Regions from separate parts of the Bacillus sp. JJ1122 genome, predicted to be linked through region 2. Evidence: riboswitches for the same ligand, from Rfam matches in the RefSeq annotation. Region 2 holds a riboswitch; the other holds the start of a gene.

The links. A riboswitch is a leader RNA that binds a small molecule or an ion and turns the genes downstream of it on or off. The one in region 2 is predicted to bind cyclic di-GMP.
Region 1: it holds a riboswitch for cyclic di-GMP, as region 2 does, so the genes downstream of both, V7201_RS02580 (DUF5667 domain-containing protein) here and V7201_RS09940 (DUF3789 domain-containing protein) in region 2, are expected to answer to the same signal.

Annotation. Positions count from the first base shown of each region.
Region 1 is NZ_JBALQL010000003.1:57,401-62,683, forward strand. It holds gene V7201_RS02565 (protein kinase family protein) at 1-78, opposite strand, end outside; gene V7201_RS02570 (sporulation protein) at 207-602, opposite strand; gene V7201_RS02575 (FbpB family small basic protein) at 630-758, opposite strand; gene V7201_RS02580 (DUF5667 domain-containing protein) at 1,100-2,362, opposite strand; cyclic di-GMP riboswitch class I at 2,458-2,543, opposite strand; gene V7201_RS02585 (pirin family protein) at 2,616-3,461, opposite strand; gene V7201_RS02590 (hypothetical protein) at 3,826-3,975, shown strand; gene V7201_RS02595 (protein phosphatase 2C domain-containing protein) at 4,288-5,094, shown strand.
Region 2 is NZ_JBALQL010000016.1:41-5,323, forward strand. It holds partial or broken gene V7201_RS09925 (polysaccharide biosynthesis C-terminal domain-containing protein) at 1-280, shown strand, start outside; partial or broken gene V7201_RS09930 (NAD-dependent epimerase/dehydratase family protein) at 368-1,149, shown strand; gene V7201_RS09935 (hypothetical protein) at 1,194-1,508, shown strand; cyclic di-GMP riboswitch class I at 2,059-2,143, shown strand; gene V7201_RS09940 (DUF3789 domain-containing protein) at 2,192-2,296, shown strand; gene V7201_RS09945 (aldose epimerase) at 2,464-3,333, shown strand; gene V7201_RS09950 (LacI family DNA-binding transcriptional regulator) at 3,564-4,592, opposite strand; gene V7201_RS09955 (ABC transporter substrate-binding protein) at 5,221-5,283, shown strand, end outside.

The DNA of each region.
Region 1 (5,283 bases), on a different contig from region 2:
ATCCTTCTCCGCCAGCGCAATCTTCGAACCCTTCAGCATATAAACAACACTACTCGCTAAATCTCCAAAAAAACTCAACGCATTACCTCCTCTCACAGCGTCAGACCCCCACGCTTCACCGCTTTACCTTATCGGGGGTCTGACCCCCGGTGCTTTAACGCATTACCTTACTGGGGGTCTGACCCCCAGTGCTTTAATGTGTTAAATTATTTGTTTTTTACTACTTTGATCATGTCTTCGTCCCAACTTTCGACGCCTTGTTCGAAGGTTAGTTTTGTTTTGAAGTGATAGGAGATTGCCTTGGTTGTGATGGGAACATCTAGGGGCAGCTTGAATGAAAACGGAACTTTATCTGCTTCTTCTGATCCTATCTTTGTTTCAACCTGAATGGCTGTTGTATCAATGACTTCTTCTGCGCCAGTTTTTTCATCTACCATGACGAGGGCGCAGTCAATTTGCTTAAGATGCTGGTCAATCGTTCCGCCTTTAATTAAAAATTGACCATTCACTGATTCACCAGGCTTTAAAACATCCTTCTCTAATATAAGGTCAATTTGTGCCGACCCGACGCCAAGCAAAGACATATACTTTCTTAATAACATCTGTGATCCTCCATATGATTTAATGAACTATTTCTTAGAATTAGCGTATTTCTCATCCAATCGCTTTTCAATCTTTTCCAGTACTTGCTGATCCATTAAAAGCTCTTCTCTGTTCTTTTTGACCAATTCATTAAAACGCAGTTGTTTTTTCTTCATAACTGTCACACTCCAATACTAAATTTATGTTGCTTATTGTGAAAATGCCTTATCTGAAATAAAAAAACCTTCACCCACGACGGTGAAGGTTTTAAAACAAATAAAGACCTTCACCAAAATTGGCAAAGGTCTTGCTAACAACGAATGAATGTTGCCAACAAAGCCGGGAGAAATCTCCGTAATGACGACCCTGTTGTAAAAGCTACTCCCCTTTAGGAGAACTATTTAAATTTATAACTACATCATACATGACATCGGTAAATTCGTCAAATCGAGAGGCTCAAACTGAAGTGTAAAACTCCAGTCCCTTTTATCCTTGATCCTTATTGGCTCAGGCCACTTTACTTTCCGTTCTTCTTATCTTTGCCTTTGCCGGTACCTTCATCACTGCTTTCTTCTCCTTGCCCATCATCATCTTCTTTAGAATTATCGTTTTTCTTATCTTTAGCTTTCTTGGCTTCCTCTTGCTGCTTTTCCTCGTTCTTCTTAGCCTCTTCACGTTTCTTTTCTTCAGCCTTTTTCTCTTCTTCCTTTTTCTTCACTTCTTCAGCTTTTTTAGCTGCTTCCTGCTTTTGTTCTTCTGCTTTCTTGGCAGCTGCCGCTTTTTGCTCTTCTGCCTTCTTAGCTGCTGCAGCTTTCTTTTCATCTGCTTTAACTGTTGCCGGCTGGGCAGCAGTCTTTTTCTCAGTGCTCTTTACTGTTTTTACTCCTGCTGCTTGTACAGTCGTTTGTTCAACGGAAGCTGTTTCGGCAGTTTCACCCTCTGTTCCAGCATCTTCTGGCTGTTCTGATTCAGTTTCAGTGCCTTCTTCAACCGCGGCATCCCCATCCTCAGCTCCAACTTCACCGGACCCTGTTCCTTCTTCCGTCACTACATCTTCGGCTTCTTCCTCGTCAGAGACTTGTTTCTTTCCAGATGCGAGTCCTTTCATCTGCGAAGGATGAACGCCAAGCTGTTTGGCTGCTTGACCAAAGCCAACCTTTTCTTCTGTATAAATAGCAGAGATTTCCTCAACTGTTTTGCCTGATGCTTCTGACAGCCAGAAAATCTGTGCGATTTGGCCGTATCCAAGATTCTGCTCACGAAGCTGAGTCACCATTTCCTGATCAAGGCCCTTGACCACATTCGCAACAACCTTAGCCTCTTCCACAGCTTCTTCCAGCTCTTCCTTTAGATCATCTTCTGCATTCTCAGCAAGGTCATCCTCGACTTCTGCAGTATCTGCCAATTCTTCAGTAAGTTCATCTGCACCTTCAGAATCGGTCTGATCTTCCACAATGACTTCCGTTACTTTTTCCTGTGCTTCCTCAAGTGCTGCTAAATAATCCTCTAATGCTTCTTGAACAAACGCATCTTTCTCTTCTTCAGACATCGCGGCTGCTTCTGCAAGTCTCTCGCTGGCAAAATCAAGCAGCAGCTGAGCTTCTTTCTCATCATCAAAGGTTACTAACAGCTTTAATTCCTCAAACAATTGGTCAAAGGTAAATAAAAACTGGTCTGGTGTTGTCCCCGGGTCAGTTGTTTCAATTACCTCATCTGCCGATACAGCTGTACCAAAGGTAAGTACCCCTGTTAAAACCGCTGTTGTTAAAAGTCTCTTCATCTTTTTTCCTCCATTTTAAAAGTTTGAATTAAAATCGATGAAAAATAAAAAAGTGCTGCCCGAAGAACAGCACACACGCAACTGCTATGTGAATCTTCGGCAACTGGCTGGCATTGTCTGTCTGACATTAGCCCCTGTAGCTTTGCGTCCCCAGGTTTCCCTGGGTTTGCCTTTATCGGATATTAATTCTACTATTATCTTACTTTTTCGACAGAAAAAAAGAAATAGAAACTTTACATAATTCCCAGAATTTCTACTTCGCTTCTACCCCGAATTTCCCTTCCTGGTAATCTCGGTAAGCCTGGCGGATTTCGTCCATTGAATTCATTACAAAAGGTCCGTAAGCAACGACCTCTTCCTTAATGGGTTTCCCTGAATAAACTAATAGTTTTGAGCGTTTATTTGCCTTCAGCCGCAGTTCACTTAACCCACTACCTCCATCGTTGAAGGTTAATGTCGCCGCTGTTGATTTTTCCAGGCTGGTTTCTCCGGTACCTGCCATAAGGTCACCAGAAAGAATATAAAGAAATGCATTGTGCCCCTCTGGAAGCTCGTAGGAAAATTCTGTTCCTTCAGACAAGCTTATTTCAGCAAGCGCAAAAGGCACTAATGGTTCAAGCGGTCCTTTTACCCCAGCGGTTTCGCCTGAGTATACCTTAACTGATCCGCCTTTAATCTGGACGATTGGTACGGTTTCAGAATACACATTCTGATAAGAGGTTTTAGTACTCTTTAGCTCTTTAGGAAGGTTCAGCCATAGCTGCAGTGTATGAGCAATGTCGTCATCAACTGCCTCTTCTGCATGTCTCGCTCCAGACCCGGCATTCATATATTGAATATCTCCACCCTCAAGAATACTGTGCCCGCCGTGATTATCGATATGTTCAAGCCTGCCATCTATCACATATGTTATCGTTTGAAAACCACGGTGTGGATGATCGGAAAATGTCCCGCGCTTGAACCAGTCCTCTGCCATCAGGATAAATGGATCCAATTCCCGCCATCTCTGTGGATTTAAAACAAGTCCCATTTGGACATGCGGAAAATCCTTTTCTTCATATCGTACTGTCCAATGATCTTTAATATCTCTTTGGAACATAATTTCCCCCTCCATTGTTGGCCCTATCCTATTCTATTTAGTAATCATCATGAGATAGCGAGCTATTAACTCTGTCATAATATTATAATACAAATTGCTTACTTTTAGTAAGTTAAAGCATGATTGGTTGGTTGTTTTAAAGTTTATTGAATGATTAATAAGCAAGGGTACAATTCTATATTCCATATCTCTGCTTTCCATTTTCGTTCTTCTAAAATCTTTGTAATTTCAACGAATCAATGTTTGGATAAATTGACTAACAATATGGTGCAGGATGGAGTCGACAATTCAAGTAAGTTTGTCTCCTCAAAAAAACGGGTAGTTACTCTTTAAGCAACAATCTAATAAAAAGGAGCTGTTATTCATGATACTAAAAAAGAAACTATTAGCAAGCGGGTTGGCACTAAGTGTGATTTTAGGCGGCCTTACAGCATGTGGGGATGGCGTTGACCAGGATAATGGCCCAAGTGATGGCGAACAGCAAGATGAAATGGATGATGAAAACGAAAATTAATTGTTTTAAAAATAAAAAATAAGAAGGGAGCGAAAATCACCATTTTCGCTCCCTTCTTATTTTATTTAGGAACCACGCTGACAAGCTCCCTGGTTTAGGGAGTTTTTTTATGATTATGATATCTTTTAAGCTTACATTATATTATAATTTTAGAAATATTTTGAAAAGGCGTGATTGTAGTGGAGGACTGTTTTGTTAGCAGCAAGTATGCTGGCGAGACTCAAATTTCTGGTTCGATTATAAATGAGGGTGTCAGCCATACTGTGCATGGTGTTTGGCATATCATGAGCCAAAAGGCGGTCTTAAATTAATATGAATAAAGTTTATGATTTTAGCTGGGTCGGAAGCCAGAAGACTTTTGTCGATACCATAAGCGTTGACCAATTTGGCCGAGTTGTTGTTGGCCGCTACGGAGGGAATTCCTCTGCTGGTCAATATAAGAATGAGGACGGCTGCTTATTATTGATTGATGAAAGACAAGATTGGGAGTTTGTCATACTTTTGGATGCCCATAATTCCGCCGAAAGCGCAGAATTGATTGTCCAAACCTTTGAACGACGAAAAAATGAGATAAATGAATGTCTAACTCTTCAGCCAGACCAAGCATTCATAAGCCTGGAAAAAATGGTGCTAAACCTATTTCGAAGCACAGAATTTATGGATGAGTGCAGTAAAGTTAAAGGGGAAACTGCCTGTTTAATCGCAGCAAGGAAAGGCAGGTACTGCTGGTGGTTCTCGGTTGGCGACTGTATTTTATATTTACATCACCCCGAGTTAACCGCCTTCGGTCAGCATCAATTAAATCAAAGGCAATTCTATGAGTGGATTGGACAGGTGAACACTTTTGAGATGCCAGTCCCCTGCTACAGCACCGGCAGAAAGGAACTGCGGCAGGGCATTAATCATCTCTTGCTGACAACCGATGGTTTAATAGAATGCCCTGGGGAACGATTCTCCAATCCACAGGACATTTTCCGGGTTTTCTCGAAATCTTCTAATGGAGAAAGCGTTGAGACTTTATTAAAAGGAATTCAGGAAAACAATGTTCGTGACAGTACGACAATTGTGTCCTGGATGGTGGATGTAACCGAGAAAGCTACATTGGCCAGCAATCAGTAAAATCTCATAGATACAGAGGTTCATTCGGATAAAAACGTTTCAAGAAAAAATAAAACGACCATTTCCCATAAGCATTTGGGAAATGGCCGCACCTTTGATTGATCTTTGGGTCTGCTTTTACAGGGTTATGGGTACTCTGTTTCTGTTTTAACAAAGGTACCTCATTTTACTTTCGTTAAAATAGCAACA
Region 2 (5,283 bases):
GTTAATACCAAAATTTGGTTATGTCGGAGCGACGATTGCTACGTTAATTGCATATTTTATTATGTTTTTGATGCATTATTTTGTAACAAGAGCTTTATTAAGACATAAGGATTTCCCATCTATCTATTTAATAGTTTCTATAATCAGTATTGTTGTAAGTAATATACTCATTTATTTAAATTTTGATTTATTTATAGTACGTCTTTGTATAGGAATCACATTTCTATTTTGCTATCTTGGGTATTTATTTTTGAATAAAAGAGAAATACTGCTTTTATAATTATATTGGAATAGATTTTAATAAAAGAACTCTAAGTTTTTTAATATTAATTTCCTATTGTATTTTTATAATGAAAATGGGGTTTACATGATTTTAGTCGTTAGTGGAGCAGGCTATATTGGGAGCCATACAGTATGTGAATGATAAGGGACAAAAAGTAGTTGTGCTTGATAACTTTATCTACTTGCCATCGTGAAAGCGTGGATAGTAGAGCGATGTATAAGCAGAGAGATATTGGGAATGCTTCAGATTTAGAGCAAGTATTTTCTACCTACGATATTGATGCAGTTATGCATTTTGCAGCTAATAGTTTAGTGGGTGGAGTCAAGAGAGAATCCAGATGATTAGTGAGGATACGCCTACAAATCCTATTAATCCATATGGTGGTTCTAAATTGATGATTGAGCATATTCGAAAGGAGCTTCACAAAGCAATTGGTCTGTCGTATGATGTTTTTCGCTACTTTAATGCAGCCGGGTGCTCATGTTACGGGGGAAATCGGTGAGGATCATAATCCTGAATCGCATTTGATTCCTATTATTCTTCAGCATTCCTTAGAACTTTGTGAAAACATTTTCAGTGTTGGCCTCAGATTTGTTAAATGGCACAAAAACAAATGAAATATACAACTTAGGGAACGGTAAGGGTTTTTCGGTGAAGAAAGTCATTGCAACATGTGAAAAGGAAACAGGAAAGAAAGCGAATATCTTATATACAGACCGTTGTGTAGGAAATCCAACCTGTCTTGTTGTTTCTTCACGGAAGATTTTAATAGATTAGGCTGGAAATGTATATTTTCCTTAGAAGAAACCTTATATCAGTGGTTACTCGAAATCTTTGAAAGGACGGTTTTTACCAGGAAGGACTAGAAACCATAACTTTAAAAGGAAAAGATGGAGCAGAGAAAATCGCAATGCTTATGAATCGTTTCCGTGAAGAAAAGATCAACGAAATGGCTGCGATTGGGGTAACAACTGTTGAAGACTATTCATTGAGTATAAAAGTAAACCTTAAAGATAATACAGAAAATGGTATCGATTTGCCTAAATCAAATGTTCTTAAATATCACTTGGCTGACGGTTCATGGTTCTGCCTTCGTCCATCAGGTACAGAGCCAAAAGCTAAATTTTACTTTGGGGTAAAAGCTGCCACACTTGAGGAAAGTAAAGATAAGTTAGATAGCTTAAAGGAATCTGTAATGAATAAGGTACAGGAAATACTATCATAATTAAAGAATTAGCCTGTCCTATTTCAGGACAGGCTATAGTATTATAAGGTCATATTTTTTTAAACAAGTTTGCATAGCTATAAAAATTTTATCAATAACTTTATCCAACCGAATAGAGAAATCCAAAGTGGTATACTAAGTGAAATTCCCCAAGAAAAGCCTACTCCAAAATTACCTTCCCGGTTCATACCATCACATCCCCGTAATTTTGAGAAACTTATATAGTTTATTCCCCATCTCTGAAAATATAACCTCTAATTATATTGGAAATTTAATCCTCAAAAATCGGAGTAGTCTGACATAGGTAGACAAAATGTATGTCTGTTGATTAATAAAAGTTAAAATTATTCACACATTAAGAGAGTTAATGTCATAATCTTAGTCATTTTGGTTACCATTTCTAATTTAATATCTTATATTTTCGCTTTTTCCAACTAATATAATTAGGACCAAAGTAATTGAATTGGGAAACTCTTTTATTGGTTATCTTTACCTATTTTTTAATTGACAATATATTAATATTAGATATACTCAAGTTAGAAACATAGTTCGTACGAAAGGGCAAAACCATTGAAAGATGGTGGCGCAAAACTATAGGGGCTAAAGCCTTAGGGCTATGCCAGCCAGCTACCGAATATGAAGACCTTCCGGCGAATTATGAAATAACCCTTGGAGGGAAAGCTATGTTAACATTTTTCGCAGGCCTAATCGTAGGTTCATTAACTGTTTTATTTTTCATGAGCCTTATGTATGCCGCAAAAATTGGTGACCGTCATCTTGAGATGTAAACAAAAGTGAAAGCAGCCTATTGGCTGCTTTTTATTTATTTTAAGGGCTTTTTGAATTCGTAGGGCTATTTTAGTTCTTCAATCTTTATTAGGTTATAATCTATTATATAGAAATGTTGATTTCCTGGCTTCTGGAAGCAACGTTGAATATTATCTAGAGGAGTGGAATGATGTATAAAGTTCAAGAGTCAATCGATCAAAACTATAGAGTATACGAACTAATAGATTCTTTGACTAATTCATGGGTCAAGATTGCCCCGGAACGTGGAGGCATTATATATTCATACGGAGTAAAAGGTGAAGAGTTGCTGTACTTAAATGAAGAAACGTTTTATAACGAAGAAAAAAATGTAAGAGGCGGCATTCCGATTCTCTTCCCGATTTCAGGCCAACTGGCCAATGGAACGTATGAGTGGGAAGGGAAGACGTATGCCATGTCCAACCATGGCTTTGCGCGTAATGCTTCATGGGAAGTTATTGGTCAGGAGGCGGATAACAGGGCTTTTCTATCGATAAGGATCACCAGCAATGAACAGACGAAACTCTCATACCCTTTTGACTTTACTGTTATTTTTACATATGTACTAGAGGGTGGAAAACTTATGATTAAGCAGGAATATAACAATCTGGGCGATTCGCCAATGCCGATTTATGCAGGTTTTCATCCCTATTTCAAAACAAGCGAAAAGAATCTTGGGTACGAAACAGATGCAACGAAATACTATGACTACAATGACGATCAAATAAAACAGTTCACCGGTAGGGTTGACTTAACGAACCTAAAAGAATCAGTCGTCTTCATAAATTCAAATGATTCCTCTATTTCATTTGGTGATCCAGCAGAGAAGAAGAGGATTAAGTTAAGCTATGGAGAGCAGTTTAAATACATCGTGTTATGGACGGAAAGTGGAAATGACTTCGTTTGTGTAGAGCCGTGGATGGCTAAGACGGATGAATTGAACCGTAAGGAAGAGCTTGTCATTATTAAGGGGAATGAGAGTCTTGTTACTGAACTTAGTATTGAGGTGAAAGAATAAGTTTTCGGTAAAGTTGCCATTGCTTTATTATTGCTTATTAGAATAATTAAAGTATGTCAGCAATAAGTGTCTAAATGTTCCCCTTAGTTAACATTCTGGGAGGCCTGATTTAGTTATGAGCTTGTGCAGGGCAATCAATCCGTGCACAACTATGTAATATCCAAGTAAAAACCTTATAATTACCTAAAGCAAAAGGAAGCAAGAGAACCGTCCCCTTGCTTCCATGAAAATTATTTTGATTTGACTGTATTAGCAGCGGTTGATTCTCGAACAATCAATGTAGTTGGCAGCAGGATTTCATGGATAGGTTCATCCTTATGATTAATCCTCCAGTTCAACTGTTCGACTGCTTTTTTTCCATAGTAGTTTAAATCGATATTTACGGTAGTGATTTTTGGAGTAGCGATTTGGGACAGTTGTCCGTTGTCAAAACTGCAGATCGATATGTCTTCAGGAACCTTATATCCTTTTTGCTGCATTACTGACTGGACAAGGAATCCGTGTCCATCGTTTACACAAAACCATGCAGTCGGCATATAGGGCAATTCATCGACAAACCCGTTTATTTCTTCCTGTTTTTCTTCTGCGTCAGTAAATAATAGAGCTTCATTTGGTTCTATCCCATGTTTTCTCAGGGCAAGCATATAGCCTTCCAATCTCTCCTGGTAGCTTGGGGAAACCTCAATATCTCCAACGAATGCAATGTCTTGATGTCCTAATTGGATCAGGTGCTCAACAGCCTTATAAGCGCCAAAGCGATTGTTCGTCAAGATCGCATCCGCCTGCAGGTATGGTGAGTGATGGTCAATTAGCACAGTCGGGATTCCAGTATCGATAATCTTCGAAATATAGTCAGTGCTAATATGAGATAGAATTAAAATCCCATCTATTTGATGATTTGACAGCAGAGAGGGGAGGATTAACTTATCCTTCGATTCCTTGTCAATCGACTCAATTAATAAATTCCAGCCCCGTGCCCTCATTTCCTTTTCCACGCTAAGGTAAATCTCCCCGAAAAAGCTTTTAAGCGAAAAAGCATAATCAGAAGCAATAAGGGCAATATTGATACCCTTCTTCTCATCGTACTTTTGACTGCTTCTATTATTAGTATAAGAATACCCCAACTCATCCGCAGCTCTTTGAACCATCAGCCGCGTTTCCTCACTAACCCCCGGCTTCCCCGTCAAAGCCTGCGAAACAGAATTCTTAGAAATACTCAACCGATCCGCAATATCCTGCATAGTCACTTTTTTCTTCATATATAAAACTTCTCCTTAATGAAAGTAAATGTTAGTAATTTAATTTGTAATTACATTGTAACGTTACAAAATGTTTTTAGCAATTAAATTATCATTGTAATTATGTAACTTATAATCTTGTTGAATTACCAATCGTGTTAGTAAGCCTGTTGATCGGAGCGGAAGGCGCTTGACTCCTAGGGGATTAGTGGTTCAGGCGAGACCCCGCAGGAGCGCAGCGACGAGGAGGCTCGGCGAACGCCCCCAGGAAAGCAAGCGCCTGGAGCGGAGATCAACAGCTATGTATCGAAGTTAACATTTTATTCAATTAAAATTTATATATAATTTACGTTTGACATATAACTAGTAAGGTGCAATAATGTAATTGTAAAGTTACTAAACACATTATTTATTAATTACTTATTTATTTGTAATGATTTTAAAAAATCTTTAGAAATGAGGGTAAAGGATAAATCAGCAATAAACGTGACCCAGATACTATTGATTATACTTTTTTTTGTAAGGTTATGATAGCGCTATCAAAAACGTCACCTTCAAAAAGCTAGACTAATAGTTTTCTCATTTTTTCAGGTAAGATTACTGAAAACATAAAGTTAGGAAATCATACTAATAATTGGGGGAATATCGGATGAAAATCAAAAAAGTGGCTTCGTTAGTGCTTGCTGCTTCACTGACTGTTTCTGGTCTTGCA